3 regions of the Bilifractor sp. LCP21S3_A7 genome follow, and region 3 is predicted to be linked to each of the others. Evidence: riboswitches for the same ligand, from Rfam matches in the RefSeq annotation. Region 3 holds a riboswitch; each other region holds the start of a gene.

Region 1 (10,744 bases), on a different contig from region 3:
TGATCGATCGTGGATCTGAAAAGGTGAAAATTCTCCGGTCCAGCCATCCGGAGATAAAATCTCAGGATGGCTTTTCTTCGATAGCGGCGTTTGTCCGGTACTTCAGGGATGAATTGATCTATCCGGATGACAGAGATCGTTTTTTTGCTTTTGTTCAGGCTGAGAATGCTGAGTCGGAAGGCAGCGGTACATATAAGGGAATCAGGGCAGAGATATTGCGAGTGCGGACCGCTGACGGAACATACAGGTGGGCGGTGTTTGAGACACTGATGCTTTACAAGAGTAAAGCGAGAAACCTTCTTCTTTGTGAGCGTGAGGATGTGTGGGAGAGGAAAAACGATCGGGACAGACTTCTTCCGTTATTCTGCCAATCATTCGGGGCACCGGGATACAGCACAGAACTGACGGAGGAGGTGAAAGAGAGGAACCTGTTCCGGACACTCTGCGATACATCTCCGTATGAATTCTTTTGGATGGACAGGCAGAGAAGGCTTTTGGGGGCAAGCAGGGAATTTGTCAGGAGAATCGGGCTTTCCGACGAGAAAGACTATCTTGGCAAGACAGAATCAGAACTGGGATGGCATATCGATTCTGCTGCTGCGGAGATGGAGGAGAAAAAAGTTCTGGAGATGGGCGTCAGGTCGACATCGGCCAATGAGCTGGTGCTGTCCGGCGGCAGACTTGACGGAATCGAGATTACCCGTGTTCCCTGGTACCGTGAGAGGGAAATCGCGGGGATGATGGGAATGATCAGCGGTGATCAGGCAGATGACAGAAAGAAGGAGGTGCGCCTGGGATTTGTGGACCGCGACACAGAGCTCATGAGTTTTCGCGGTTCGATAGAAGCCGGAATGATATATGAGGATCAGTATCGATTGAAAAAAATCGATTATACAGGACTATTAATTGATGTTGCCGCATATGCTGAAGTGATGCGGGAAAGCGCCGAGAAGGCAAAGGTGATTCTGACCGAAATTTCTGCAACACTGAAAAAACTGATGAATCCGGAATGGGCGATCGCGCGGATAGGGCTGTGCTGTTTTCTGTGCTTCTGCCGCAGGGATCATGCCGGAGATATTGAAGAGAAGATTGACAGGGTATCCGGAATGCTTCCGACGCTTTGGAGGAAGCTCGGAATTCAGGCTGATCCTGTTCTGGCACATGCGATTGTCTACGGGTCGGAGGTAATGAGCCTGGACGAGATGTTCATGCTGCTGATCCGGAGAATCAGCAGCACGGAGAAGGCGGCTCATGGGGACAGCCCATATGTCGGGGACTACATTGCCCTGAGACGTGAGGTGTTCGACAGCCTGACGGAACATGTCATTGTCAGTGATCCCAGAACATACGAGCTTGTATATATGAATCGTTCTGCCCGAAGGGATTTTGGAATAAAACCGGATGGCAGCCTGAACGGGTGCCGCTGTTATGAGGTGCTGGAAGGTCAGGATGTTCCCTGCGGCGACTGTCCGAATCTGTTGCTGCGGAAGGATTGTGCGTATGAGGCATCACACCTGAACCGGAGAAAGGGAGCAAAAGTACTGATTCGTTCTGCTCTGACAACATGGGAGAACCGGACGCTGAGGCTGACGGTCGAATTTGATATCAACAAGTATCTGCATGCAATGGCAAGGGATCACGAGCTGATCTATCAGGAGATGCGGGCAAATGAGGCAATTTCTCTTGGTATGGCGGAAGAGGATCCCGGAACAGGAATCGAGAAGACGATTGCATGTATCTCTGAAAATATGAGATCGGAGCGCTTCCTGATCTTTGAGGAACGTGATGACAATACGGTAAGTGCCACCTATGAATGGACGGCACCCGGTGTTTTTTCTCTGAAGGAGGAGCTGCAGAGTATTCCTCTCTCGGAATTGCGGGCGCTGTATACGCAGTTTGCCTCACAGCATGTGGTGATGGTCAGTGATATGGATGCCTTTCAGAAGGAAAATCCCGGTTTTTCCATGCGAATCCATGATGTCCGGAGCTTTATATCCGGGCAGCTGAAGATCCTGAATCAGACAGAGGGCTTTACGATGGTTATCAATCCGGCGGAGGACACCTTCCGTAATACCAGCGTGCTGCTCTCCACGCTGACGGATTTCATAGCAATTATGATTCGCAACAGGAACAGCGTGCACCAGCTGGAGAAACAAAGCATGATTGACCAGATGACGGGCGCCGGAAACCGGAGGGCTCTTGAGCGGCAGATCCGCGAGTGGAAGGGTGACGGTCTGCTTGGAGTGATTTCCGTTGACCTGAACGGACTGAAGAACACAAACGATACGGCGGGCCATCATGCCGGCGATGTGCTGATTTGCGAAACAGTCCGGGTTCTTCAGGAATGCGCAGGTGAAAAGTATGTATTCCGGACCGGCGGGGATGAATTTGTCGTTCTGACGGAAGAGCTGGAGGAAAAGGATATCAGCCTGCTGATACGGCATATGCGTGAGAACGCAGCAAATAACGGGATCAGTATGGCGATTGGATATGCAGTCTGCCGCGGAAAGGTTACGGACTTTGATGCGCTGCTCACCAGGGCAGATTTCAATATGTATAAGGACAAGGGACATAGTTTCCGAAGAAGGCGGAATGATTGAAGGGCTGAAGGAAAGGCATATATCCGCGATGCGGTTTATTTGACACTTTTCAGCCTGTATCGTATAATCGTTGCAGACAATTGAAGAGAGGCCTTTCAGTGCATCCGATTTTCTGCACATGCCTGACAGCAGGAGTGCAGAGGAACTGTATGAGAATAGAGAATCAGGTGAAATTCCTGAGCGATCCGGTCACTGTGAGCAGCGAACCATTCCGTTATGTCATTGTGTCATAGAACATGAGAAGACAGGAACTGGTGCTTGAGCTGTCAGCCAGGAGAACTGCTGAGAGGTTTGTAGATATGCTTCCGAAGAAAGCAGATTCTGATGACCTGGAGGCTGCCGGATTGCCGGCGGAACCGATTGAGACAGGTTAATTATTCAGGACGAATGCTTCGGCATTCGTCCCTTTTCATGTATAAGATCATTGAAGTTGAAAGGCATACTTGCAAATGATGAGTGATAATGAAATCAGCAGTTATCATGCTGAGAATCTGAAAAGGAGAATGCGATACACGGCGGTTTTTGCCGTTCTGGCAGCTGCGTTTCTGGTCGTGACCGTAATCAATATCAATACCGGTAACGTTGATATTTCGATTGATAAGATTTTGAGAGCTGTTTTTCTCCGAAGCGGGTCAAGAGATGATATGAATATCATCTGGAAGATCCGTCTGCCGCGGATTCTGATGGCGGCTATTCTCGGAGGGGCGCTCTCCCTGTCCGGATTTCTGCTGCAGACATTTTTCGAGAATCCGATTGCAGGTCCTTTTGTGCTCGGAATATCTTCCGGCGCAAAACTGATTGTCGCGTTTCTCATGATTCTTGTGGTGGCCAGGCACGGAGCAGTGTCCTCCTGGGCCATGATTCTTGCCGCGTTCGCGGGGTCTCTTGTGTCAACCGGCTTTATCCTGCTGGTTTCCCGGAGCGTGCGGAATATGTCGGCACTGCTGGTTGCGGGAATCATGATCGGGTATATCTGTACTGCGCTGACGAATCTTCTCGTTACATTTGCCAGTGATTCGGATATCGCCAATCTTCACAACTGGTCTCAGGGAAGCTTCTCGGGTATGACCTGGGACAATGTCCTGGTGGGCGGAATCATCATCGGAGCTGCGTCTGCCCTGGTATTCCTTCTCGCAAAGCCGATTGGTGCGTTTCAGCTTGGCGAGGCTTACGCGCAGAGCATGGGGGTTAATGTAAAGCGGTTCCGGGTGGCCCTCATCCTGCTGTCGAGCATCCTCTCTGCGACGGTGACGGCATTTGCCGGTCCGATTTCTTTCGTAGGCATCGCGGTTCCCTTCCTGATCAAGCGCGCACTGAACACGGCAAATCCGGTCGTGGTCATCCCGGCCACCTTTCTTGGAGGCGCCGTCTTCTGCATGGTCTGTGATCTGATCGCAAGGGTTGCATTTGCACCGACTGAACTGGAAATCAGCACGGTGACCTCGATTTTCGGAGCACCGGTCGTGATCTTTATGCTGATACGGCGGCAGAAGGGAAGAAGATAAATGGAGAAGGTACAGAACAAGGAAAAATATTATCTCCACCTGGAGGGTCTGTCGGTCGGGTATAACGGGAAGCCTGTGATCCGCGATATTGAGATCGGAATCCGGCGCGGTGAGATTGTTACACTGATCGGACCGAACGGCGCGGGAAAATCTACAATATTGAAAAGCATCACGAGACAGCTTTCTCTTGTGGAGGGAGAGGTTTTTTTTGATCTGAAGAATTTGTCGGATTATTCGTTCCGAGAATTGTCTTCGCGTATGGCTGTTGTTCTGACGGACCGTCTGCATCCGGAGCTTATGACCTGTCACGATGTGGTCGCGACCGGAAGATATCCATATACGGGACGGCTGGGGAAATTGACGGAAGAGGATGAACGGAAGGTAGATGATGCGATGAAGGCGGTTCAGGCGCAGGAGATTGGCAACCGCGACTTTAACGCGATCAGTGACGGGCAGAAGCAGCGGGTGCTGCTCGCGAGGGCGATCTGCCAGGAACCGGATATCATCATCCTGGATGAGCCGACGAGTTTCCTGGATATCAAGCATAAGCTGAAGCTTCTGTCGATTCTCCGGGATATGGCTAAGCAGAAGAATATAACGGTTGTGATGTCGCTGCATGAGATCGATCTGGCGATGAAGATTTCTGACAGGATAATCTGCGTTCACGGCGATAAGATCTTCCGGAGCGGAACGCCGGAGAGCATTTTTCACGAGGACACGATCCGTGAGCTGTATGAAATTGACAACGGCTTTTTCGATCCGATGTTCGGAAGTATCGAGCTTCCGAAGATCGAGGGAAATCCGAAAGTACTGGTACTGTCATCCTGTGGAACGGGGATACCGGTGTATCGAAGGCTGCAGAAAGAGAAGATGCCCTTTGCGGCAGGAATTCTGTACACAAATGATGTCGATTACCGTCTGGCGCGTCTTCTGGCTTCGCAGGTGATCACCGAAAAGCCGTTTCATGAAATTTCGGACCGCGCTGTCGGCGAGACGCTGGAGGCTGTAAAAAGCTGTTCCAGGATCATCGATGCCGGCGTGACAATCGGTCCGGGAAACCGGAGAATGCAGGAGATTCTCGATGCGGCATATGAAAGTGGAAAATGTGTGAAGTACAGGGTTTCAGATACATAAGAACATGGCTTCAGATACATAAGGGCATAGTTTCAGATACATAAGAACATGGCTTCAGATACATAGGGGCATAGTTTCAGATACATAAGTGTATGAATTCAGATACATGAATGTACGGCTTCAGATACAGGAGAGTATGGCTTTTTATGACAGGAGGGAATGAATAATGAAACAGAGAACAGCAGCAATCTTATGTGCGGCAGTTATGGGAGCATCGCTTCTGACCGGGTGCGGGACCGGAACGGGCAGTTCTGCTTCGGGGACATCTTCTGCAGCGCAGACCGAGACACAGTCAGAGCTGGAAGAGAACACGGCTTCATCTGTTGTCTCCGCAACATCGTCCGCGGACTTAAGCACATCTTCATCCGATGCTGCCGGACAGTCATCGGAGACCGTTGCCGGTAGTGTTTCAACGTCTTCAACAGCTTCTGCGGGAGCAGAGGTGCCGGCCGACGGAACCTATACGGCTGAATTCACATCAGACAGTCCGATGTTTAAAGTGAATGAGGCAAACGATGGGAAGGGAACACTTACAGTAAAGGATGGAAAAATGGTCATCCATGTAAGCCTGACTTCCGAAAATATTGTGAACCTGTTTGCCGGAACAAAGGAGGATGCGCAGAAGGATGGCGCAGAGCTTATTCAGCCGACCGTAGATACGGTCAAATATAGTGACGGAACGACAGAGGATGTGTATGGATTTGACATTCCCGTTCCGGCACTTGACAGGGAATTTCCCGTTGCGCTGATTGGTAAAAAGGGAAAATGGTACGACCATATGGTTACCGTTACCAATCCCGTTCCAAAGGCATGACTGTGCTTTCACTCCATTGATGTCGGGAATACGTTGAATGAACAGGATTTTTTGCTGAGATGGATCGGAAAGCGGTTTCGGAAAATGGTTGAAAAAGAGGTTTAAGAAAAAGAGGGCCGCCGCACTAAGCACATTGTGTTAGTGCGGCAGGCCCTTTTTTACGCGAACAGTGAGCCGCAGCCGAATGCGAAGTATTCGTGTGCGGCGAGCGTCGCGATAGCGAGATAAAACTCGCGCAGCGTGTTTTATCTCGTTTCGATAGCGGATGGGGCAGCGGGATAACACCGGAAAACGTATCCTATCTCCCGCTGGGCAGCCCGAAGCAATCATCATTTGCGGAAGCTGAGCTTATAGGTTGTTGTGGACTCATATTTCTGGCCGGCCGGCAGAATGGGGCTTGCAAAGCCGTCGATGTTGATGCTGTTCGGGAAATACTGTGTTTCGAGCGCAAACCCGCATCTCCGGTCGTAGATATGCCCGGACTTTGCGGTGTGGCGCGTGACATAATTTGCCGTGTAGAGCTGCATGCCGGGAAGATCGGAATACACATCGAGCTGAAGGCCGGTGACGGAGGAGAAGACCTCTGCCATTTTTCGCGTCTCACCCCTGTCCAGGGAAAAGACAAAGTTGTGATCATAGCCGTTACCGAAGCGAAGCTGTTCATCATCTGCCTCGATATCGGCTCCGATAGATTTTCCGTTCCGGAAATCAAAGGGTGTTCCCTCTACATCAAGGAGTCTGCCTGTCGGAATGGTTCCGGCGTCGATCTCAGTGATTTTGTCTGAGAACAACTTCAGATTGTGATCCAGAATGTCTCCGTTTCCCTCGCCGTTCAGATTGAAATAAGAGTGATTTGTCATGTTGCAGAGGGTGTCCTGATCAGAAATTCCTTCATAATGGATGGAAAGGCAGCCGTCTTTGGCAAGCTTATAGGTCACAGTTACGGAAAAAGCGCCCGGATATCCCTGATCTCCGTCAGGAGTGTCAAGTGTCAGAGAAATAGAAGCTCCATCGCTTGCGATGCCCTGCGTCTTCCACATTCTTTTATAGTAGAAATCGGGACCGCTGTGCAGATTGTTCTCGCCGTCGTTTTTTGCCAGATGGTATGTCGTACCGTTCAATACAAACTGTGCGCCGCCGATCCGGTTGGCATTCCTCCCGACGGTTGCACCGAAGCAGGCATCGCTCTTCTCATAATCAGAAGCATGGTCATATCCGAGGACGATATCTACAGGAGTCCCATCATCATCTTTTACGGCAAAGGATACAAGAGTAGCGCCATAATCCGATATTGACGCCGTGTATCTCCCGGCGTGTATGGTGTACAGCGTCGCCGGCTGTCCCTTAGCTGTTCTGCCGAAATCTTTAACCCAATCGTTCATAAATAAACCCACCTTTCAGAAATACCTGATACTTTTTGCACCGGGTTCATTCCGGTGCCATACTCTGTTATTTTACAGCAGTTTGCCTGTGAAAAACAGATGGAATCACGATTATCGCTGTGCTTTGTGCCGCTTACGCGTCACTTCGTGCTCATACCTGTTGTCGTCGCTAATGTTCTTGCCCACTGGTGAGCAAGCTCCCCGTGGGCCAAGAACATTGCGACTGGACTTATACAGTAAAGGTGCACAAAAAGAGACGCCCCGATTTGAGAGTATTAACGAAAAGTTAATTTGTTATTGAAAACGTTTCCAACAGGTGCTATTCTCTAAACATAGAAAACGTTTCCAATGAAATCCGAATATGATACATTCCTTTAAAATAAAGGGTTGGACGCAGTTTTGATTCATGGAGAGGAAAAGTTCGAAAACGTTATCTAAAGGTAAGGAAAAGCTCGTGGGAAAATAGATTCCTGCAGCTAAAATGTGTAAATCAAAGGAGGATAAACACATGAAAAAGAAAGTTCTCAGTCTTGTACTCGGAACAGCAATGGCAGCTTCCATGTTCGCTGCCTGCGGATCTTCAACATCTTCAACAAGCTCTGCTGCTTCTTCCAGCAGCGCAGCAGACAGCAGCGTTGCTTCGGCTTCTGCCGGAACCACCGAGGATGTTGCATCAAGCAGCGCAACAGCATCAACTGCATCCGGAGACGGCAAGGTATACATGCTGAACTTCAAGCCGGAGACAGATGATGCCTGGCAGGATCTTGCAAAGACCTACACCGAGCAGACCGGAGTTGAAGTAAATGTACTTACCGCCGCTGACGGACAGTACGCGACCACACTTCAGTCCGAGATGGCAAAGTCCGAAGCACCGACAATCTTCAACATCGGTTCTTCTACAGACGCACAGACATGGGATGATTACACATACGACCTGAAGGATACTGACCTCTACAATCACGACAGTGATCACAGCCTGGACGTTGTATATAACGGAAAGGTTGCAGGTATCGCGAACTGCTACGAGGCATACGGAATCATCGTCAACAAGACAATCCTTGATACATACTGCAGCCTTGACAACGCAAAGATCTCTTCCATCGACGACATCGACAGCTTTGACAAGCTGAAAGAGGTTGCCGACGATATCCAGAGCCGTCTGGACGAGATCAACAAGGCAGGCGGATATGATCTGACCGGAGCATTCACCTCCGCAGGACTGGATGACTCCTCATCCTGGAGATTCTCCGGACACCTTGCGAATATGCCGCTGTACTACGAGTTCGTAGACGACGGACTTGAGGATCCGACAGCAGGAGAGGCTACCATCAAGGGAACATACCTGGACAACTACAAGAAGGTATGGGATATGTATGTATCTGATTCCGGAGCTGATCCGAAGACACTTGCAGGCGGCACCTACAACGCTGAGCAGGAGTTTGGTATGGAAGAGGCAGTCTTCTATCAGAACGGCGACTGGGAGTACAGCGCACTGAAGGATGCTGACGGAACAAACGGTTATCTCACAGCAGATGATGATCTTACCATGATCCCGATCTATTTCGGCGTTGATGACAAGAATGAGGGCCTCTGCGTAGGTACCGAGAACCACTGGGCAGTCAACAGCAAGGCATCTGATGCTGACATCAAGGCTTCTCTTGATTTCCTGAACTGGGTAATCACCTCTGACGAGGGACGCGAGGCTCTGAACTCAACGATGGGTCTTTCCTGCCCGTTTGATACATTTACCGGAGACTACGCACCGAGCAACGAGTTCAGCGCTGTAGCACAGAAGCTCAATGATGAGGGCAAGAAGTCCGTTGCATGGGCATTCAACTCCACACCGAACGTAGATGACTGGAGAGCTGATGTTGTATCTGCGCTTACCGCTTACACAGACGGAACCGGCGACTGGGATGCAGTTAAGACCGCATTTGTAGACGGATGGGCAAATCAGTGGAAACTTCAGCAGGAATCCGCTTCTGAATAATCCTTTCGGGAATGATTAAAACAGCAGATAATCAGGTGGCACGCGGACATATGAAGAATATGCCATCATAAATAAAGTGATGACACCTTAGCAGAAAAATAAAGGGGCTGCCGGATGAAAAACAAAAATGATCATCGCGACAGCCCTTTTGCTCGCCTGAAAAATCAGTGAGTGTGCTTATTGAAACTGTCTTTGTTCTAAAGTGAGGCTTTCTATGTCAAAACCATTAAAAAAATACTGGCCGCTTTTCGTGCTTCCCACAATGGCGGCGTTCGTGATCGGATTTATCGTACCATTCGTATATGGCGTATTTCTTTCCTTCTGTAAATTCACGACAGTTACGGACTGGAAGCTGGTGGGGCTGCGCAATTATACCAGAATCTTCTTTGTCAGCGGAAAACTGGATACCACATTCATTCATTCGCTGTGGTACACCTGCCTGTTCACGGTAGTCACGGTACTGATTATCAATGTGGTCGCATTTTTCATTGCGCTTGCGCTCACAAAGGGAATTCGGGGCACCAATATTTTCCGTACCTCGTTCTTCCTTCCGAATCTGATTGGAGGCATCATCCTTTCCTACATCTGGTTGATGATCTTCAATGCGATTCTTGCAAAATATTCCAAGACAATTGTATCCACACAGTGGACAGCGTTCTGGGGTCTGGTAGTTGTCGTTTGCTGGCAGCAGATCGGATATATGATGATCATCTATGTCGCAGGTCTTCAGAATATTTCGGCGGATCTTCTCGAGGCGGCGAAAATCGACGGAGCCAATAACTGGCAGCTGATGAAGGGTGTCATCATTCCTATGCTTCGTCCGACCATCGCGACCTGTACCTTCCTGACACTGACGAACGGATTCAAGCTTTTCGATCAGAACTTTGCTTTGACCGGAGGCAATCCCGGCAAGATGTCACAGCTGCTTGCGCTGAACATTTACGATACCATGTACGGAACCACCGGATGGCAGGGCGTAGGACAGGCAAAGGCAGTTATCTTCTTTATTCTGGTTGCGATCATCGCACTCGTTCAGAATAAGCTGACAACGCGTAAGGAGGTAGAAGCATAATGGCACAGGCAAATACAATGAAAGTCAAAAAAACAAAAGAGAATGAAGTGTCTGCCGCCAGAAAATCGAAGCACGGCACAGCACTGACCGTGTTCTTCTCGGTACTTTCCTTCTTTTGGATTCTGCCGATCCTTATCGTTGTGCTGAACTCGTTTAAGAGAAAAGCATACATCTTCAAGAATCCTTTCGGAATCAGTAATGTAGCGCTGTCACAGGGCTTTGACAGATGGCGCGCGGGAATCCACAA
Region 2 (10,744 bases), on a different contig from region 3:
GCGCGGTTCGCGTACGGCTTGCCGTTGTTGCCCAGCATACCGAAGTACAGCGGATGCGCCTTCGGAAGGACTCCCATTCCCATCATGGTATGCACAAGCGGAATCTGATTCTTCTCACAGAAAGCCCGCACCAGCTCCTCCCCGTTTCCGAGGATTACTCCGCCGCCTACACAGATCAGCGGTTTTTTCGCCTTATTGATGGCTGTCACCACCTTCGAGAGCTGCTGTGCGTTCACCTTCGTGTTCGGCTTGTACCCCCGGAGATTTACCTCCTCGGGATACACAAATTCCTTCTTTAAGGCAGCGCTCTGTACGTCACATGGAATATCAATCAGTACCGGACCCTTGCGCCCGCTGGACGCGATATAGAAAGCCTCCTTGAAGATACGCGGAATGTCGTCCGCATTCTTGACGAGGTAGCTGTATTTTACAAAAGATTCAGTGGCGCCTCTCATATCCGCCTCCTGGAACACATCCCTTCCCAGAAGGGAGCTGTTCACCTGGCCGGTGATCGCCACGATCGGAATGCTGTCCGCATACGCGGTGGCAAGCGCCGTGATCAGATTCGTCGCTCCGGGCCCGGAAGAGGTCACACAGACCGCTGTCTTCCTGGACACGCGGGCATAGCCGCTCGCCTCATGACCGGCCGCCTGCTCCTGACGCACCAGAATGTGCTCAATCGACGGCGCATCATAGAGCGCATCGTAAAAAGGCGCAATCGCGACTCCCGGAATTCCGAAAATCTTGGTAACGCCCTCCGCTTCCAGACACTTCACCATTGCCTCTGCACCATTCATTCTTCTTCCTCCAATCTTGTAAAAAACTAACCCATAGTGTCCGGAAGGCATCGTCTGCCTCCCGTTCATCCTATGCGCCATTGCATTTTTACTGCATAAGCTCTTCGAAAACGCAGACAGGATCGTCACGCGCGAAATCCGTAGCTTATGCATATTGTGGTGCCCGCCTGCGGGGCACGGAGCATCTCCGCACTCCGTGCCCCCATTTTAGCATTATTGACTCTGTTTGAAAACCATCGGTTAGCATTATTGGCTTTGTCTGAAAATCATCGGTTAGCATTATTAGCTTTGTCTGAAAATCATCAGACCGGCAAATCAGATGCGCGATTCCATTCGAAAAGCCGGACAAACCACAACGAGATAAAACACGCTGCGCGAGTTTTATCTCGTTATCGCGACGCTCGCCATACACGAATACTTCGCATTCGGCTGCGGCTCACTGTTCGCGTAAAAAAAGTTCCAGAGGCCCCTGCAGGCTTCTGGAACTTTTTTCTTTTTGGCTTCATGCCGCATCAAATGATTCAGCCCCCGAACGGAAATCCGAATCCATAACTGTACCCGCCGTTTCCGGAATTATCTGAGCTGTCAGAATCGGAACTGCTGCCGGAGTTGTCCATGCTTCCCGATCCGGAATCTCCGGTAAGAGCTTCCACATCGCTCTTGCTTCCCAGAGTAACCTTGACAGAACCCTCGGTATACTTTCCGTTATCCGATCTCTGATAGGTGATGGTCACGGTGTCGCCCGATTTATGATATCTAAGCTGCGTCGTCAGATCGTCTGTTGTGGAGACGGATGTTCCGTCAATCGCCGTTATGACATCCCCCTTCTGCAGTCCTGCCTCTGCCGCCGGGCTTCCGTCCGGAACACTCGTCAGACAGATGCCCTCCGGCATGCTGTATACCTGAGCGTACTGTTCGGTTACATCCGCCGTGGAAACGCCGAGATATCCTCTCTTATCATCACTGTAAGTCGTCTTTGTGGTTTCATTCATGAGCTTTTCAAGGATCGACTCCGCCTTTGCCGTCGGGATTGCGTATCCCATGTTGTCGACGGAAGCTTCCCCGCTCGAGGAAGAACTCTTCGCCTCATTGATACCGATCAGCTCACCCTTCATATTCAGAAGAGCACCGCCGGAGTTGCCCGCGTTGATCGCGGCATCGGTCTGAATCAGACCGGTTGACTGCGTCGTCGTGCTTCCATCCGAGAAGCTGAGATCACGGTTCAGAGCGCTCACATATCCGGAGGTGACAGACTGTCCGTATCCGAGAGCGTTACCGATGGCGACAACCTGATCTCCAAGCTGTACATCATCGGAATCCCCGATGGTGATCGCCTTGATCTGGCCGAGTGTATCATCGCTCAGATCGCTCTTTTTGACTGCTACCAGTGCGAGATCATTGTCCGAATCCGTGCCCTTGATCTGGCCTTCCACAACAGAATCATCGGAGAATCCTACAGAAATCGTCGTCGCGCCGTCGATGACGTGGTTATTGGTAGCAATCAGAACCTCATCATCCGTAATTCCGACGATAACTCCTGTTCCTGCGCCTTCCACCTCATACTGCTGGGATCCGCCGAAGAAACTCTGCATCTGTTCTACCGACATGGTAGAAATCGTAACCATGGACGGCATTGCCTTTGCCGCCACCTCCGAGACAGTCAGATCGCCACTTGAAGAGGAGGATGACGATGTGCTGTTCTCGCCGGAATCCGAAGCCTTAGTCAGTGTAGCGGTCTGTGTCGCGGCAGACGATGACGTTGAAGAAGTGGTTGTATTCAATGCCGAGGCTCCGGCATTTACACCATAGGTTACGGTTCCCGCGATCAGTCCGAAGACAAGTGCGCTGGCGATTACCGTGCCCCATCTGTGCCCGCTCCCGTTCTTTTTTGCCGCCCTTGCCAGCCTGCGGCGTTCCCTCCGGTTCAGCTTCTTATTCTCGTTCCCATTCTGCTGAAAATCATTCTGTCCATTGCTATTGTTGTTATTGTCATAATAACCGTTATTGAATTCACTCATAATATTCACCCTTTCACCATTCTCCGCCGCCTGGTCCGCAGAGCTTTTGAATTCCTGCCTGATTTCTTCGTTTCGATATTCATAGGATTCGATATTCATTCGATTCGATGTCCATTCGATTCGATGTCCATTCGATTCGATATTCAGCCGCTTCGTATCAAACCCTGCGACGTTGAAATTTCCCTTTGTTCTGTATATCTTCCTTACGATTTATATAGTATCGAAACTCTGTGATCTAATTTTGTGAATTCTGTGTCTCATTTTTGATGAGATTGTGATGAAAGTGTGATGCTTGCAATATGTGCATTTTCTGTCCCGGACCGCAACGCACCGATCCGGTCCCGGCAGCTTTTCCGGTTCAGGTTCAACTGATAATAAACGTATAGTACGAGGCCGGATCATTCACGTTCACCGGACCGTGCTATACCGGATCATTCACGTTCACCAGACCGTGCTGCGCCGGATCGTTCGGGATTGACTATGAGGCTACCCTGGAGAGGAAGGTCATCTTCGACTCATCGCCTCCTGTCAGCATCAGATGGACATCGGTGATAAACTGCCCGACGGTATCCGTGGCCTGATACATGGATTTTCCCACCTGCCATACATTTCCATCCCTGACAGCCTTGAAATCGGCAAAGGTATTGCTCTTGTCGATCAGGTCCTGCACCGATCCAAGTCCGTTTTCGATGGCTCCGTTGTAAATCAGATAATCCGCCTGGTTGGCCTTATTGTAAAACTCTTCCATGGAAAGGCTGACCGATACACTGGAGTCCTCCCCGGTGTCGAGATCCGCAAAAATGTAGTCACCGCCGCCTTCCTTTATCATGTTGGCGATATAATCATTGCCGGAACGAACAGTCACTGTGCCATCTGTTCCCACTGAAAAGAAAGCCACCGTTTTTCCTGTGTTCTTCTCTCCCTCCAGATCCGAAATAACCTTCGTCTGCTCCGCAAAATGAGCAAACGCTTCATCCTCTTTATTTACCATTGCTCCGTAAAGCTTGATCCATTCTGTGCGGCCAAGCGCTTCGGATTCATAACTCGATCGGTCGATAAACACCGGAATACCGATGTTCTCAATCATCTCCTGCACTTCCGGGTTATGCAGAATCATCGTCGATTCAATGGCAAGATCGCAGTTTTTCTCTACCATAGTTTCATAATCCGGCTCATTGTATTTTCCCGCAAAAATAATGGATCCGTCTTCCATAGCCTTTCGGGCCGCGTCAATCGTCCAGTCATCCGCCTTGATCCCGCACATAGTAATAACATTCAGACTGTCCAGCGCGCAGAACAGAGACATGGCAGAAGTTGCCGCCAGATATATATTCTGCGGCTGTCCGATTACTGTAATGTCATCAGACAGTCCCTTCGGTGCTTCCTTTCCGTCAGGCACCAGAAGATAATCTCCGCTCTTCGGAACAGAAATCAACTTATAGCCGCCCTCATAGTAATATACGTTAAAACAGGTCGCATACTGAAGCGCCATGGTGCCGGTGTACGTCAGTCCGTCTATCTTCGGAGCGCTGTCCGGATCGCTTACCGTCTGCAGTGTGGTTTCTGCCTCTGCCGCTTTTGCAGAAGTGGATTCCGACGAAGATATCCCGGTATCCTCTGAGGAAGAAACTGCAGAAACCGTTTCTCCCCCGGATACGGACACCGTGCTTCCTGAATCTTCCATTGTTTCCGATGCCGGGCTGTTCTGTGTCGATCCGGAGCCCACAGAAACGGTGTCACCAGAAGAAACGCCACATCCGGACAGCAGTATTGCCGCTGACAGAAGCAGTGGAATCCCTTGTTTCAGAAATATGTTCTTGTTCTTCATTTTTCTGTACTCTTCTCCGCTTTCAGCGCTTCAACAGCCTCTTTTTTCTCCTGCTCTGAAGCCTTGTCCACTGCTTTCTTATATAATTCTTCCGCCTGATCCTGCGCATCAAAAATAATCCCGTATACCTTGTACCATTCTGCCTTTGCAAGATCATTCTTCTCATCTGCGCTTCTGTCCACAAACATGGCCATGTCCATCTGAACCGCCTGAGAGGCGAGCTTTTCAAAGGATTTCATATCCTCATCCGCGTTCTTTTCTTCCTTCGGGAGGATCTTCGAGGACTCTATCGCGAAATTCGTTTCCTGCTTAATCAGTGTTTTCAGATCCCATTTATCATAGGTGCCCGCCTGATAGATCTTTCCATCCTCACCGTCTTCTTTTTCCAGCGCAGAACGGACGGATCCATCTTCGATATCGTTATCTTCCACACCCAGGGCTTTAATATCCTCTGTTTTGCCAAGCTCTGACAGTATTTTCAACGCCTCCGGAGACGTGACAAAGGTCTTGTCCGCAGGCTGACGGATGATGATTACATCCTTCTCCAATCCGGCAGGAATTTCCTGGCTCTCAGGAACAACAAGATACTTTACAATAGGATTGGTGTAAAGCTTCTCCTCTTTCTCTTCCGGACTCGCCGCAGAAGAGGTGGAACTTACGGATTCTTCCACGTTATCTGTCTCTGCATCGACAGATTTCTCTGGGGAATCTGTCGATTTTGTCTTCCCGCTCTCCGAAGTGCTCTCATCTGTCTGTTCTGCCTCGTCAGAGGTATCAGTTCTTGCGGTGTCCGCAATCAGATTTACCTCAATCAGATGGATGTCGTTCTCATAGTTAAAGATTTTCAGTTTATCGGAATAAGTAATTTCCGTCTCCCCGATACTCTTAATTCCGGTTATCTCAGGTGCCTTCTCATCCAGTGCTTTTGTGGAATCCTTAACAGAAGTTCCGGTCTCGCTGCTGCCGGATTCCCCGATATACAGGGTATAATCAATCCAATGCTCCGCCGACATGGCTGATGTCAGAGCACTGATTGCTGTATTTCCATTCAGATTCACCGGTATGGTAAATGTGTTGGAGCCGTTATAGGTTCTTCCTCCCACACGGACCGCCGTGTAGTTGGACGTGCCGCCGTTTGCTCTGGAGAAGGTAATCGTCGCATATGCCTGTCCGTTTACGATTTCCACCTTACTGCAGGAGATAACTGCCCTTCCGGAACCGCCGGAATAGGAGAACCGGTATTTACCCACTGCATTTCCGCCGCTGGTTGCACCCTTTGTACTTTCTGTTTTGTCTGCCTTACTGTCAGATATAGTTTTCTTTCCATTACCTGAGCTGCCCTGACCGCCGCCCTGTACGCTGCTTCCTCCCTGCTGCTTTCCCGCTCCATCCGGTACAGGCTTATAGGGATCCGACTGCCAGTCCATAGCCTCACAGGAAATAGTCATATTCGACTGATCCAGCGTAATCGTCCGCGCATACCATGCGTTCCTGTTTTTGGAAAGCGCTGCCAGAGAAAACGTTCCGTCTTTTTCCGTCACTGGAATCACAAACTCGTATTTTCCGCTCTGATTCACAGAATAACCGATTCTGGCTGCGCTGTCCGATTTTGCCGCATCCGCCTGAGATCCCCGGAACAACTGTGTATAGGACGTTCCGTTCAGCGCAATTCTGAGCTTCCGATTATTCTCCGTTCCTTCCAGTGAGGCAGAAACGATCTTAAACATTGCAGGGGTCTTTTTAATTGTCAGCACTCCTGTCCGGAAGCCGCTTTCCTGCGTTTTTTTCTTCAATGAAAGGATGACCGTATCTTCCGAAGTGTCCGCCGCTGTGTAGGAAACACTGGCAGATTCATACCCGTCCGCGGACGCGGAAATGGTGTAAGCAGTTCCCACAGTCAGAGAATATTTTCCCTCCTTCGCAGGGAATGTCTGGCTTCCTTCCGCAACGGTAACATCCGCGGGAATGGCGTTACCATTCTCATCCTTTACGGAAACAGAAAGGTTCATCTTTTTTTCCTCGGCGCGGAAGGTAATATCCGGAAAGGTTTTCCATATAACTTTCCCGGTCATACCGGTATTTCTGCCGGAAAATGTCATGGGCGTATTCAGCTTTACCGGAATCCAGGCCGCACTTACAGTTGAACCATTAATCACCTCCTGGCTTGTCGGAATTGTCCTGACCTTGTCATTCAGGAGAGCAGCAAGTTTTTCATCCACTTTCTCCGGATTTTTTGTATTTTGCTCATAACCTGCCGCCGCGCCGATATACACATGAGAATAATTCTTGCTGGTAAAGTAAATATGAACCTTTGCCGTCCCATCCTTGACGACAATCTGATCACAGTAAACTTTTATTCCATTCGCCGATGTGGATATTGGTTCATCATTTCCCGGATAATCTCCGTCCGGCAGCGTTGTGGTATTATCATATTCCGGCTGTGCTGTATTTTCCAGATTAACTGTAAAGCTATAAGAAAACCATTTTCCCATCGAAGGGTTATAAGCGGAAAATGTCATTTCCGAATTCAGCGCAACCGGAACTGTTACCTGTCCTCCGCTGAATTTATAGAATCCTGCCGAAGTATTCTCCGTCTCCGCGTCCGCTTTTCCCGATGCAGTTCCGTCATAGTAGGTAGTAAATCCGGAAGTTGCGGTCAGTATCACATACGCCTTTCCGCTATTCACCAGAATCTTATCGCAGGAAAGTATTTGCTTTCCCTTGCAGTTCGTCGGCATTTTCTGGTCTGCAGGCTGATACGTCCCATCTGCAAGCGCTGTACTGTTATTATAGGAAGCCCGTACATAACTGCTTTCTCCATCTGAAGTGGCCTTTTCCGATGCAGCCATCATAAAACTTCTTAACGCCAGAACCTTCGGTTCTTCCTTCAGAAGCGCCTCCGCTCCTTCTGTAGAAAAACCAGAGATCACAGAGGCGGAATCATCCTGTTTCTGCACATTGTCTGAATCCTCTGTATCATTTCCGGCGTCATCTGCCGTTTTCTGTGTTTCCTCTGCTTTCCCCGATGCAGATCCCTGTTTTCCGCCATCTGCCGCAGAAGAATTCTCTTTGGCAGCCTGCACCGTTACAAGCAGAGATGCACTGCGCCCGCCGTCTGTGGTCGTTACAGTAATCTTTGCAGTACCTTCTCTGCCTGCAGTCAGTTTTCCGTCTGCATCTACTTTTACTACGGATTCGTCCTCAGATTTCCATGTGACCGTATGATCGGCTGCATCCGCTGGCGTGATCTCAGCGGTCAGCTGATCCTGTTCAGCATCTCCTGCTACCAGAAGAAGCGCATCTTTTCCCTCTATATTTTTAGCTATCTTATTCCGGCTGTCCTTAATTGCAACAGCAGTCACGGAAATTCTACCTGTATTCTGGCCGGAGTCCTCCGTACTTTCAGCTACTTCTGTAGTCTTTTCCTCAGCCTGCGCATCAGTTCCTGTTGCCGCGCTGTCTGCAGCAGCCGTGTCAGGACTTCCTGCTGACGAAGCAGGAACCTTTGCTGCAGAAGAAGATGTATCTGTCACAGAATTCTCCACTGTCTGTGCATTTTCAAACTGCTTCTGTACGGCCGCAGAAACACTCTGTTCCTCTGGTTCCTCTGCAGTCTGCTCTGCCTGCGCCTGTACCGGATGGCTTTCCTCGCCCCATGCAGGCACAGCCCCGGACAGAGCCATCCCTGCAGAAAGCAGCACTGCCAGATATTGTTTTCCATTTCTTTTCTTCATAAAGAACCTTCCCCCTTAGATGCAGTTTAACTGACTTCTAAATATTTAACAGATCATTTCAAAACTTGCACCCGACCGTTTTTTGCCTCAAAAAAGCATGCACCGGAAAAGCGCATGCCAAAAAGAAATATTCTGAAAACGAACGCTCTGTTCGTCCGGAAAATTTCTCTGAGGATTCTGCTTTCCCTGGAAGCACAATCGGGTTCTATGGATTATCAGCAGGTTTCCTGGCTTGCAGTTCAGACACTTCCCGCGCCTTCTCGCATTCCCTTATGCAATGCAATGACATTCAGCGGTTAGCTCGCTGCTTACAGTGACCGGATCGCTCAGGTTTTCCACCTGATTTCCTATTGTCCGTCAAACTGACGGCACTGATAATCATCTGCCTGTTTTCTTATTATAGCGGATTACTGATAAATTACAACCGGTAAAAAAGTCTATGCCGCAAATATATAAATCAGTATCCGATATAAATGATACATCCGACGCAGAACAGCCAGACAGGATCAAATACCTGTCTGGCTGTTAATAAATACTCCACTCGAAATAGACATCTCTATGGATCTTCATGCTCCAGAGAGTACGATGCGTGATTAATAGATGAACCGGCGAATAGTGACAATCGGCTCAAATGCCGGATTGCTCTGAGTGATAATGCCGAGAGACTCATCCGCCGCATGAACGATCATGTTATTTCCGATATAGATTGAGGTATGACTTCCGTAGTTGATAACGTCGCCGGGCTGCATCTCACTGTATGATACAGCAATGCCCTCATTCGCCTGTGTATAGGTCGTGCGGCTCAGTGAAATACCGAAGTGTGCGTATACCTGCTGAACAAATCCAGAGCAGTCACATCCGTTTGTCAGTGAAGTTCCACCCCATACATAAGGATTGCCCACGAACTGAAGCGCATAGTTCACGACATCCTGACCGCTTACTCCACCCACCGTCGAAGCCGAGGAGGAGGTCCCGGACGAAACAGACGATGAAGCAGAAGAACCACTGTCATAGGAGGTACTGCTGTCTGCAGTACTTGTGTCTGTCGTAGTTGTAGTTGAAGTACCCGTGTCTGCAGCACCTGCATCTGCAGAAGAGCTGTCTGTTCCCGCAGAAGTAGTCGCGGATGATCCGCTGGTCGCCGCGGATGTGTCTGCTGTCTGAGAAGCCGCCTGCTGTGCTGCTGCCTGCTGTGCCGCAGCCTGTTTCTCCGCTGCCTCCTGCTCTGCTGCCTGCTTCGCCGCTGCTTCTGCCGCTGCCTTCTGCTGTGCTTCCTGCTCAGCCTTCGCATTCTGTGCTGCTTCTTTCTGAGACTGCAGCTCGGAAATCTGAGCATTCTGTTCCTGGATCAGGGAATAATACTCATCCGCCTTGCTCTGAGCATCCGAAAGCAGGGAATCCAGATCCTCTCCCTTTGCTTCCGCGTCCGCCTTCAGAGACTCCAGGTTCTCCCTAGCGCCTTCCAGCTCCTGTTTGGAAGCTTCCAGAGAAGATTTCTGAGAAGTTTCCTGTGCCTTCAGCGTCTTAACCTTTGATACAGTCTCGGTATATGCTTCGAGTTCCTCTCTGTCATAATCATAAAGAGACTTTGTGTTATCTACATTATCAAGCCCCTCGGAAAGGCTGAGACTTCCGATCATGACGCTTGCCCAACCGCTGTCTCCGCCCTCCTCATAGAGGTACTGTATCCGCTTCTTCATGGCCTGATACTGTGTGTCCTGATCCTTCTCTGCCTCCTCAAGATCAGCCGTTGTCTGCTCCAGCTCTTTCGTCTTCTGCTCGATCTGATCATCCAGAGAAGAGATAGACGCCATCGTGATCACAAGCTCCTGATCATATCCATCGATCTGTGAAAGGATCTGCTGCTTGTCGGATTCCATACTGGAGATAGAATTCTGGATGTCTGTAAGATTCTGATTCGTCTCTGCCTGCTGATTCTGCAGATCACTGATTGCATTGTCCGCATTCTGAATCTGAGTGTCGAAATCATCCGCACTTACAGGCAACGGCTGTGCGCTAAGCATGGCAGCTGCAATTCCAATTGTAAGTAAACGCTTAAATCTGACCTTCAAAAATATAACCTCCCTGCGCTTAAAACTTCAGGCGCATTTTTGTAATCTTCTTGTTACACTTTCTGTAATCTTTTACAATACTATCACAGGGCACCCAAAAATGCAACGGCGTGATGGGAATTTTTTACATTTTTGTTACAAAGTATTGTCCTGTCTTATGCTTAACCCAAAATCCATTCTTCACCCGCGCCTGACAGAATGACGAAAGCCCCGGCGATTTGCCGGGGCTTGTAATCAACTATACCTTCCTGTAAAAAGAATTTTCTGTACTTCCAGGTGCCGCTTGTCCCTCTGC
Region 3 (10,744 bases):
TTTTGTTTCTCTTCATCCCATCAGAAAAACGCCCGGATACAGTTCGCGCTGTACCCGGGCGTATATACCTGCAGTCTGACCCATGTACAGCAACATCGCTTACATGAGTCTCGCCGATTAAAGCAAGCCAGGCCGAAACGGCCAGTATGTTGACTTGCTGCATGGGATAAGATAAGTATCCGCGGTCCATCAATTTCCGCAGTCACAGCCCATGCCAACTACTCCCTCACGGTTTTGTGTTTTGTAGATACTATCATTCTGTCACGCGATTAGTCAATTCTAATATATATGGCCGGACTTTCTTTCACTGCTTGCAGAAAATATTTGTATGGAATATGATGGATTAATATCGATGATGTCATCGATGCATTATATTGACGCATGATTATTGAAGAAAGGATTTCAGACATGAATGAGGAAAAGACCATCCTTCTCCCTTATGAATCCTGGGCTTACCTGAAGGCCCGCTCCCGCGAGGAACGGATCGGCAGGAAGACCTCCGACGCGCTTCTGAAGAATATGTGGTCGGTTCTGGCCAAGGAAGACGGAAAGATCCGAGTGAACGGAAAAGCACTTGGAGGCCGGGAAAACGGTGAGATCACCTCGTGGTCCGTTGAGGATATACGGAGAATGCTGGAGGAGAAGGGGCTCACCTACACCTTGTAAGGCTTTTCTGTAATTGTTGCAGGATTTCAGGCTGTTGCATTATCATGGCTGTAATTGTGGTTATGTTGAGGCGATAGTAATAGTTGTAGTAATGGAAATGCTGCAGTTAGGGTCATAGTTGCAGTAATGGAAATGTTGCAGCTATGGTTATTGTTGTAGTTACAGTTATTAGCAGCTGCTGGTTTTCCAGCGAGTGTCGCGACAGGGAGGAACCCTGTAGAGCGCATATATCTCGTTCAATGAATAGAGGAATTATGACAGAGAATGATTTTACACGGATGACACAGAAGGGCATCGTTATATTGGACGGTGCAATGGGAACGAATCTCTACCGCATGGGGATGCCTCATGGATGCTGTACGGAGGAGTGGGCGCTAAGACATCCGGATGATGTGGAAAAACTTCAGAGGGAGTATGTGGAGGCGGGTTCTCAGATCATTTATGCACCGACCTTCGGCGCGAACCGCATTATGCTGAAGAGGTTCGGCCTTGAGGAACATACAGAAGAGATGAACCGGAAACTTTTCGAAATCTCCCGGCGTGCGGCAGAAGGGAAAACTATGATCGCCGGCGATCTGGCGCCCACGGGCATGATTCTGAAGGAATACGGCGGAGCCGGGAGCCGGGAGGAAATGTTCGAGGCGTATCGTGAGCAGGCAAAGGTTCTGTATGAAGCGGGTTGTGATCTTTTTGCCGTGGAAAGTATGCTGTCCGTGCTCGACGCGGTGACTGCGGTAGAAGCAGTGAGATCCGTATGCTCCGCTCCGGTGATCTGCACGCTCACGGTGCGAAAAAACGGAAGCGCCTATTACGGCGGAGATATTTTCGAGGGCGGGCCGCTTGCGGAGAAGGCAGGCGCGGATGCCTACGGGATTAACTGCTGTGATGGCCCGGATGGGATGGAAGAAATTATCTCATCTGTCTCCGAAATGGTTCATATTCCGATTGTTGCGAAGCCAAATGCGGGACTGCCTCAAAAAGGCGCAAATGGGCAGATGGTCTACAATATCAGTCCGGACCAGTTCGTTTCATCTATGAAGAAACTTGTGTCCGCAGGAGCGTCGGTGATCGGAGGATGCTGCGGGACTACCCCGGCATATATCCGGAGACTTGCGGAGGAATTTCGAAAGTAAAAGGCCGTGTCGTAAACAGCCACGGCGCAAACAGCCATGACATAGACGACCATGTCGCAAACGGGGCACACAATGTATATAAAGTGAGGCTAATCATGAACAAAACCGAATTCAGGGAACTTACAGATAGCAAGATCGTCTGTCTTGACGGAGCAACAGGCACAAATCTGACAGTGCGCGGGATGCCGAAGGGAATCAGCACAGAGGCTTGGGTTCTGGAGCATCCGGAGGTGCTGCAAAATCTTCAGAGAGAATTTATCGAAGCGGGAGCGGATGTGATTTACGCGCCGACGTTTGGCGCAAACCGGAAGGTTCTGGGCGGTTTCGGGCTGGCGGACAAGACCGAAGAGATGAACAAAAAGCTGCTCGGGCTGTCGCAGGAGGTGTCGAAGGGCAGCGTTCTGGTGGCAGGAGATATGGCGCCCACGGGAATGGTGCCGGATTCTGCTGGAGGAGATGCCAGCTATGAGGAAATTTTTGAGATCTATCGGGAGCAGGCAGAGATTCTGTATCATGCCGGCGCGGATCTTTTTGTAATAGAAACCATGATGTCGGCGGATGAGACTTCAATTGCGCTGGACGCGGTTTCATCTGTCTGTGATCTTCCGGTGATGTGCACGTTTTCCGTATATGCGGATGGAAAGTGTTTTTTTGACGGAAATATCTTTGATGCTGCAGCCGTTTTGGAGGCGATGGGCGCTGCGGCAGTGGGACTGAACTGCTGCAGCGGACCGGATCAGATGGAGAGCATCATCCGGTATCTGGCGAAGAACTGCAGCATTCCGATTATCGCAAAGCCGAATGCGGGAATGCCGAAGATTGACGAGAACGGGAATGCCATTTACAGCCTCGGTCCGGAAGCCTTTGCGTCTCAGATGAAGATGCTGACAGATGCCGGCGTCAGGATTGTCGGAGGCTGCTGCGGAACAGAGCCGGAGCATATCCGGCTTTTGAAGAAGATGATTTCCGGTCAATCATTCATTGGATCAATTTGACATTTTGTAATTGATTTCATATAATAGTGAAAGTCTTTAAAACATATCTTTTCAGTGCCACTTTTATGGCGGGTAATAGGGAATCAGGTGAAATACCTGAACGATCCGGTCACTGTGAGCAGTGAGCCAGATGCATTGTCCATTGTATTCCGGTCAACGGAATATGAGAAGGCGCAGGAAGGCGTTGAGCTGCAAGTCAGGAAACCTGCTGAGAAGATGATAGATTTGCTTCCGATGAAAGCAGAGTCTGTTTGCATAAGAATATTGATGGTTGCATCAGTGAGTTCTGGTGTGATCCGGCTGGTTTGCAGATATGCGCTCTTTGGCGTGCGGTTATGGATACCGTTTCTTTGAATAGAGCGTGACCGTCAGGCGGATCCGGGATTTCAGCAGATGTTTCTTTTATATGCAGATACGGAGTGATTGCTTTCTGAGAAGGCGGTCACTCTTTTTTACGCGAACAGTGAGCCGCAGCCGAATGCGAAGTATTCGTGTGCGGCGAGCGTCGCGATAGCAAGATAAAACTCGCGCAGCGTGTTTTATCTCGTTTATGTTCTGTGCTAAGGTATCGAAGGGCGTTTTGAACCCCTTTGATATAGATTATTCTACAAAAAGGAGAAAATGATGAAAAAGAAAGTCGTAACATTATTATGCACCGCGGTTCTGACCGGGTCTATGATTGCCGGATGTGGCAGCGCAAGCAGCGCAGCATCGTCAGCATCCGCAGCATCTTCGAGTGCATCTTCCGCGTCTTCAGCGGCAGCGGAGGTTACAGAGGCAGCCTCTTCTTCTGAAGAAGTAGAGACGGTTTCTTCCTCCTCTGTATCTGCGGATCAGGCAGCAGCGGACAAGGTAGCCGCTCTGATTGACAAGATCTATGTGCAGGAGAGAACAGATACTACGGACGAGGACTGCAAGGCGGCAAAGGAAGCATGGGACGCATTGACGGATACGCAGAAGGCTCTCGTAGAAGGCGAATATGCAGATCCGGATTATTTCGGAAGGGATACCGGCGATGCTTCCAAGGACGATCCGCTCAACGAGGACGGAATCGGAGAAAATGAGATTCTTGTATGCTCCTTCGGAACCTCCTATAATGACAGCCGTGTCCAGGATATCGGCGGAATTGAGAAGGCTCTTCAGGCAGCATATCCCGACTGGTCTGTAAGACGTGCATTCACGGCGCAGATCATCATCAATCATATTCAGGCGCGTGATAATGAGGTGATCGACAATATGGATCAGGCGCTCCAGAGAGCGGTTGACAACGGTGTGAAGAATCTGCTGATTCAGCCGACGCATCTGATGCATGGCGCGGAGTATGATGAGCTTTCGGAGGCTGTCAGCAAATACGCCGACAAATTTGATTCTGTGAAAATTGCCGAGCCGCTTCTGGGTGAGGTGGGAAGTGACACGAGCGTAGTAAATGAGGACAAGCAGAATGTCGCAAAGATTCTTACCGCTACAGCGGTAGAGAAGGCAGGATATGACAGTCTTGACGCGGCTGCCGCTGACGGAACGGCGTTTGTATTCATGGGTCATGGAACCTCTCATGAGGCGAATATCACCTATGATCAGATGCAGACAGAAATGAATGATCTCGGTTACAAGAACGTATTCATCGGAACCGTTGAGGGCAAGCCGGCAGATACCGAGTGCTCCGCGGTTATCCAGAAGGTACATGACGCGGGATACAAGAAGGTAATTCTGCGTGATCTGATGGTTGTAGCAGGTGATCATGCGAATAACGATATGGCAGGCGATGATTCTGATTCCTGGAAGAGCCAGTTCAATGCATCCGGCTTCTTTGACAGCGTAGATGCTCAGCTCGAAGGAATGGGAAGAATTCCGGATATCGAGCAGATCTATGTAAGCCACACAAAGGCTGCAATGGACAGCGACGCCACAGTTTCAAGTTCTTCTGAGGCAAACTGAGAAATCCAGTACAGTATACCCTGACGAGTATGGGATATGATTCTGCCGGGCGTACCACAAGGATATAATGTGTGGTTCAGCCTGACACACCATCATCTGCATGACCTGTGTGCTGAGAGAAAATGACAGGGCTGAGACATATCAGTGAGACAACATATCAGTAAAACAGAGGAAGCGTCCGGCATGTGCCGGACGCTTCTTCTGTCGGTGCGCCAGTCGGGCGCGCGAAAACCGGATGCCGGATTAACGGATCGCCCATCTCAGTTTTGTGGAGTGTGCTCTCGGATTCCGGTAGCATTCCTCACGGGAGGGACGGATGACATCCCGGCTGACTTCGGTGTACAGGCCGTCACGGGCGCCCTGCTTAAAGGACTGTTTGACGAGGCGGTCCTCACCGGAGTGGAAGGTGAGAATAGCAGCTCTGCCTCCGGGTTTCAGCACGGAGGGCAGCTTGTCCAGAAATGCGTAGAGAACCTCAAATTCGCTGTTCACGTCGATGCGGAGTGCCTGGAAGACCCTGGCGCAGGATTTTTTCACGGCTTCCTCCTGTTCGTCCCTGGGCGAATGGCGAAGTTGACGGGTTTGAGTCAGCGTTTCCTCGATCAGAAGGCGAAGATCCGTGGTGGTTTCCAGTGGGCGTTTACGACGATATGCCTGCTGAACAGCATCGGCGATTTCTTCTGCATATGGCTCGTCAGAATTATCGATGAGCAGCCCAGCGAGTTCATCCCTCGTGAGCTGCTTCAGCCTCTCGGAAGCAGGCTCTCCCTTTTCCGGGTCAAAACGAAGATCGAGGGGACCATCTGTCTTGTAGGAAAAGCCTCTCTCCGGGTTGTCGATCTGCATGGAGGAGACACCCAGATCCGCCAGAACAAAGTCGAAGGGACCGTACTTGGTGGAGACCTGATCGATATTCGCGAAGTTGATGTGGATCGGGGTAAAAATATCCTCCCCGAAGCCTCTGGCGCGCATCCGTGCCTCCGTCTTCCGGATTTCCAGAGGATCGGCATCCAGTGAATAGAGATGACCCGTGCCCTCCAGCTTCTCCAGCATGCGGGAGCTGTGACCTCCGTAACCGAGCGTGCAGTCGAGTCCGGTCATGCCGGGACGGATCTTCAGCACATCCAGAATCTCATCGACCATGATCGGAATGTGCATTCCTGCGGGCGTGCTTCCCTTGCGGATTACCTTTTCAATGGTTTCGCCGTATTTCTCGGGATTCAGCTCCTTGTATTTCTCATTATACTTTCGCGGGTACTTGCCGCTGTAATGGGGCCTGCGCCTGTGCGGCGCTGCATCTCCGGAAAGACGGTCCGGATTTGGTCTGTCGGCGTGATTGTCTGAATGCATAATAAGTGTTTTCCTTTCGAATAAATCTCTTCAGAGATGATATGGGTTCTGCCTTTCGATCAGATTCTCGTCGGAGAGGATATGGATTCTGTCTTTCGATCAGATTCTCGTCGGAGAGGATATGGGTTCTGTCTTTCGATCAGACCTTATCGGTGGGAATATCGATTCTGTCATTTCGGTTATTTTATCACAAAAACCGGTGCCGGTTAACAGAGGTCACGACACTCTTTCCTTTTCAGTGATTTTGGACTATACTTTTTGTGCGATCTCTCAAGTGGAAATTCAGAGAGACCAGGATCATTGAAGGTACACGAATCTTCCGGACAGTGGATATCTTACATATTGCACTGTAATTGCAGTGCAGTGGATGTTTAAAATGGAGGCACAGAATGAAGATTGTATTGATGGAGCCGCTTGGCATTGACGGAGTTACGCTGGATCGTCTGGCGGAGACGCTCACGGAGCAGGGACATGAGTTTTCTGCCTATGATACTTTTTCTACGGATGTTGAGGAACTGAAGCGCAGAAGCAGCGGGGCAGATGTTCTGATTATCGCGAATCACCCCCTTCCGGGCGAGGTGATCCGGGCGGACGCAAATCTGAAATTCATTTCCGTTGCGTTTGTGGGAATCGACCATGTTGATGTGGAGGCATGCAGGGAGCAGAATGTCCGGATATCCAATACCGGTGGGTACTGCAACGATGCGGTGGCGGAGCTTGCGGTCGGTCTTGCGCTGGATTGTCTCAGAAATATCAGCCTGTGCAATGACGCCGTTCAGGCCGGAAAGGGCAAGGCCGGGCTGCAGGGCCACGAACTCGCCGGCCGTACCGTAGGAATCATCGGAACCGGGGCGATCGGATGCCGCACCGCGGAGATTTTCAAGGTGTTCGGATGCCGTCTGATCGGATACAGCCGCAGCCGGAAGCAGGCGGCGCTTGATCTCGGTCTGGAATACAGAACACTGGATGAGGTGATGCAGGAGGCAGACATCATTTCGGTACACACACCGCTGACGGCGGAGACGAAGGGACTGATCGGGCAGAAGGAAATCGGCGAGATGAAGCAGGGAGCGATTCTGATTAATACCTCCAGGGGTCCCGTCGTGGATACGGAATCCCTTGCGGAAGCTTTGAAAAAAGGCAGAATCAAGGCAGGCATTGATGTGTTTGAGAAGGATCCGCCGCTTCCGGCAGACCATCCGCTGCTCGGCGCGCCGAATCTGGTATGCACTCCCCATGTGGGATTTGATACCAGAGAATCCATTGACCGCAGAGCGGTAATGGCTTTCGAGAATGTAACTTCCTGGATTAAGGGACAGCAGATCCGCACGATGCTGTGACGAAATTTCCTATTTACAGGCCGGATTTCCAGTCCCGGGGAGCTGCTCGATACCGCAGTTACAGTCAAACGCGGAGCTGCTCGCTATCGCAGTCACAGTCAAATGCGGAGCTGCTCGATACCGCAGTCACAGTCGAACGCGGACCGTCTCGCTATCGCAGTCACAGTCGAATGCGGACTGTCTCGACGTCGCAATCACAGTCGAACAGGGCTCGCGGCGTACATAAGAATAATGGCAGACCAGGGAAAGTGGGACTTATATCGCATGTGGTGCCCACTTGCGGGGAACGGTGGTTTGCTAAAGAAAAAGAAAAGCTCTCTTCTCTGCGGGGAAGGTATCCTGCCTGGACAGGATATCCTTTGCGGAGAAGAGAGCTTTTTACGCGAACAGTGAGCCGCAGCCGAATGCGAAGTATTCGTGTGCGGCGAGCGTCGCGATAGCGAGATAAAACTCGCGCAGCGTGTTTTATCTCGTTTACAGAAAATGGCTCTCACCGGTGCCGGTCTGAAGAGATATATTCTGGCTCTGGCTTTTCGTCGCCTTATTTTTCAGCATCCATCTTAGAAAAAACGCGTTATTGCTCCTGTTTCTTCGGCAGCCGGTATCCCTCAAGAATCAGGTGAATCGTCTGGTGCAGGTGGGGCAGGTACGCCTCCATGCTGCATGGGGAGTCATACATAATACAGCTGTAGCTGGTGGAACTCACCAGCTCGATGATGGTGAAGAGCAGCAGCTCCGGGTCATCGCACTCGTAGTTGTCCGCCTTCAGGGCCATGAGGTAGTTGTCGTAGAATTCTCCGAGATTGTTTGAGGTGGATCCGCCTGTCTGTTTTTCAACGGCGTGGCGGAAGATGCCCCAGGAAAGATTCTTGGTGATGAATTTCAGCAGCATTTTGTTGCGCTGCAGGTAATTCAGGACATAATCAACCATCGCCAGCAGATAATCCTCCAGACCCTTGATCGGAACCGGACGGATCTTCATCGCCTGCTGGGCTTCCAGAAGAAGCTGTGCGGATTTGCGGGCGATGAGCTCGTCCCGCAGATCATACTTGTCCTTGAAGTAGAGATAAAAGGTTCCCTTCGCCAGGCCGGAGTGCTTGGCGATATCGGAAATGGTTGTTTTATTAAAACCCTGATTGACGAAGAGATCATAGGCGTTCGTCAGGAGGGAATTCCGTTTGTTCTGTTTATTCAAATCTACCTTGCTCATGATTCATATCCTTTCTGAAATCATTAACTGATCACAGATATATATACGGCTATTGAAGCTATTATTTCACTGAAAATACCAATGGTCAACCATAAAAATGACCAATATTCATTTTGAGCTTTTGAAAATTTTGTGAAACCTAATTATTGACCAATGGTCATTTAAGGACTACCATACCCTATGTCAGGAAAAAGGTTTTGTACTGGATCCAACAGGAAAGTGATGTTTTGTACTGGATGCAGGAGACAGAAGCAATAGGTAAGGAGTTGAGAGAAAAATGATAAAAGTAGGCAAGTGGATCGCTAAACACAGAGTGCTGATCCTTCTGTTGGCGGTTGTCCTGCTGTTTCCGGCAGCATATGGATATTTCCACACCAAGACAAACTACGATCTGCTGACATACCTTCCGAAGTCGCTGGATACGATGAAAGGGCAGGACATCATCGTCGATGAATACGGCATGGGTTCCTTCTCGATGATTGTCGTGGACAACGAGAGCATGAAGGATGTCGCAAAGCTTGAAAAAGACATCGAGGCCGTTTCTCATGTAAAGGATGTGCTCTGGTACGACGATGTCGCGGACATTTCTCTTCCGGTGGACATGATTCCCCAGGATCTCAGAGATAAGTTCTTTAAGGGCGACGCGACGATGATGCTGGCCATGTTCGACGATACATCATCCGCAGATACCACGATGGAAGCCGTCGATCAGATCCGTTCCATCGTAAAAAAGGACACCTACGTCAGCGGTATTACGGCAGTCATGAACGATCTTCGTGATCTGACTAATCAGGAGCTCCCGATTTACGTCACAATCGCTGTAGTCCTGTGCCTGGTAGCAATGCTTCTGCTGACTGATTCTTTCCTGGTGCCGTTCCTCTTCCTGGTGGACATCGGTTTTGCCATCATATATAACATGGGAACCAATATGATCTTCGGATCGATTTCCTATGTCACGAAGGCGGTCGCCGCGGTCCTGCAGCTGGGTGTCACGACGGACTATTCGATCTTCCTTCTGGGAAGCTACCGTGAAAATAAAGAAAGATTTCCCGGGGACAAGAACCGTGCGATGGGACATGCCATTGCCAATACGTTCAAATCGATCATTGGCAGTTCGGTGACGACAATCGCCGGATTCATCGCATTGTGCTTCATGTCCTTTACCCTTGGCCTTGATATGGGACTGGTAATGGCAAAGGGCGTTGTCTTCGGAGTGCTCACCTGTGTCACCGTGCTTCCGTCGCTGGTTCTCCTGTTCGACAAGCCGATTCAGAAGACGACCCACAGGCCTCTCCTCGGAAAACTCGACAAGGCGTCTGATTTTATTACGAAGCACTACAAAGTATGGCTTATTGTTTTTCTTGTGCTCTTTATCCCGGCGGTGTACGGCAACAACCATGTAAAGAACTATTACGATATGTCGGGATCCCTTCCGAAATCCCTGCCGTCCATGGTGGCGCAGCAGAAGGTTGAAGATGATTTCGGAAGCAGCACGATGCACATCGTAGTCATGGACAAGGATACACCTGTCAAGAACAAGATGGCGATCATAAATCAGATCGACGATGTGGACGGTGTGAACTATGTTCTGGGCCTGAACTCGCTCATCGGTTCTTCTGTTCCGGATTCCATGATTCCTTCGGATGTGAGAAAAATGCTGCAGAGTGACAAGTATGAGCTGATGTTTGTAAGCACGGCCTACTACACAGGCTCTGATGAAGTCAATAAGCAGATAGACGAGATCAACAGCATTCTGAAGAAGTACGACAGCGGCGCGATGCTGATCGGCGAGGCTCCGCTGACGCATGACCTGGTGGATGTCACGAATGTGGACTTCATGCATGTAAATTCCGCATCGCTGATCATCATCTTCTTCATCATTCTGATGGTATTCAAATCGTTCTCGCTTCCATTCATTCTGGAGATTACGATTGAATTTGCCATTTTCGTCAACATGGCAATCATGTACTACACGGGAACATCGGTTTCCTTTGTGACGAGTATCGTACTTGGAACAGTTCAGCTGGGATCCACGGTCGATTACGCGATCCTGATGACGAGCCGGTATCAGAAGGAACGTCAGAGAGGACATGATAAGAAAGAGTCCGTTCAGAT

The links. Region 3 has a riboswitch for cobalamin ahead of ACTQ1O_RS08950 (sirohydrochlorin cobaltochelatase). Riboswitches for the same ligand answer to the same signal wherever they lie in the genome.
Region 1: it holds a riboswitch for cobalamin, as region 3 does, so the genes downstream of both, ACTQ1O_RS04790 (FecCD family ABC transporter permease) here and ACTQ1O_RS08950 (sirohydrochlorin cobaltochelatase) in region 3, are expected to answer to the same signal.
Region 2: it holds a riboswitch for cobalamin, as region 3 does, so the genes downstream of both, ACTQ1O_RS07350 (Ig-like domain-containing protein) here and ACTQ1O_RS08950 (sirohydrochlorin cobaltochelatase) in region 3, are expected to answer to the same signal.

The regions. Positions count from the first base shown of each region.
Region 1 covers NZ_JBQKGL010000004.1:86,469-97,212, forward strand. Annotated here, with positions in the region: gene ACTQ1O_RS04785 (EAL domain-containing protein) at 1-2,600, shown strand, start outside; cobalamin riboswitch at 2,710-2,901, shown strand; gene ACTQ1O_RS04790 (FecCD family ABC transporter permease) at 3,050-4,105, shown strand; gene ACTQ1O_RS04795 (ABC transporter ATP-binding protein) at 4,106-5,239, shown strand; gene ACTQ1O_RS04800 (hypothetical protein) at 5,403-6,053, shown strand; gene ACTQ1O_RS04805 (aldose epimerase family protein) at 6,383-7,435, opposite strand; gene ACTQ1O_RS04810 (ABC transporter substrate-binding protein) at 7,944-9,425, shown strand; gene ACTQ1O_RS04815 (carbohydrate ABC transporter permease) at 9,640-10,497, shown strand; gene ACTQ1O_RS04820 (carbohydrate ABC transporter permease) at 10,515-10,744, shown strand, end outside.
Region 2 covers NZ_JBQKGL010000006.1:125,546-136,289, reverse strand. Annotated here, with positions in the region: gene ilvB (biosynthetic-type acetolactate synthase large subunit) at 1-797, opposite strand, end outside; gene ACTQ1O_RS07360 (S1C family serine protease) at 1,319-2,815, opposite strand; gene ACTQ1O_RS07355 (ABC transporter substrate-binding protein) at 3,294-4,643, opposite strand; gene ACTQ1O_RS07350 (Ig-like domain-containing protein) at 4,640-8,377, opposite strand; cobalamin riboswitch at 8,578-8,768, opposite strand; gene ACTQ1O_RS07345 (C40 family peptidase) at 8,971-10,449, opposite strand.
Region 3 covers NZ_JBQKGL010000008.1:105,700-116,443, reverse strand. Annotated here, with positions in the region: gene ACTQ1O_RS08965 (hypothetical protein) at 409-666, shown strand; gene ACTQ1O_RS08960 (homocysteine S-methyltransferase family protein) at 921-1,799, shown strand; gene ACTQ1O_RS08955 (homocysteine S-methyltransferase family protein) at 1,895-2,794, shown strand; cobalamin riboswitch at 2,830-3,021, shown strand; gene ACTQ1O_RS08950 (sirohydrochlorin cobaltochelatase) at 3,416-4,729, shown strand; gene rsmH (16S rRNA (cytosine(1402)-N(4))-methyltransferase RsmH) at 4,973-6,079, opposite strand; gene ACTQ1O_RS08940 (2-hydroxyacid dehydrogenase) at 6,469-7,419, shown strand; gene ACTQ1O_RS08935 (TetR/AcrR family transcriptional regulator) at 7,994-8,629, opposite strand; gene ACTQ1O_RS08930 (efflux RND transporter permease subunit) at 8,907-10,744, shown strand, end outside.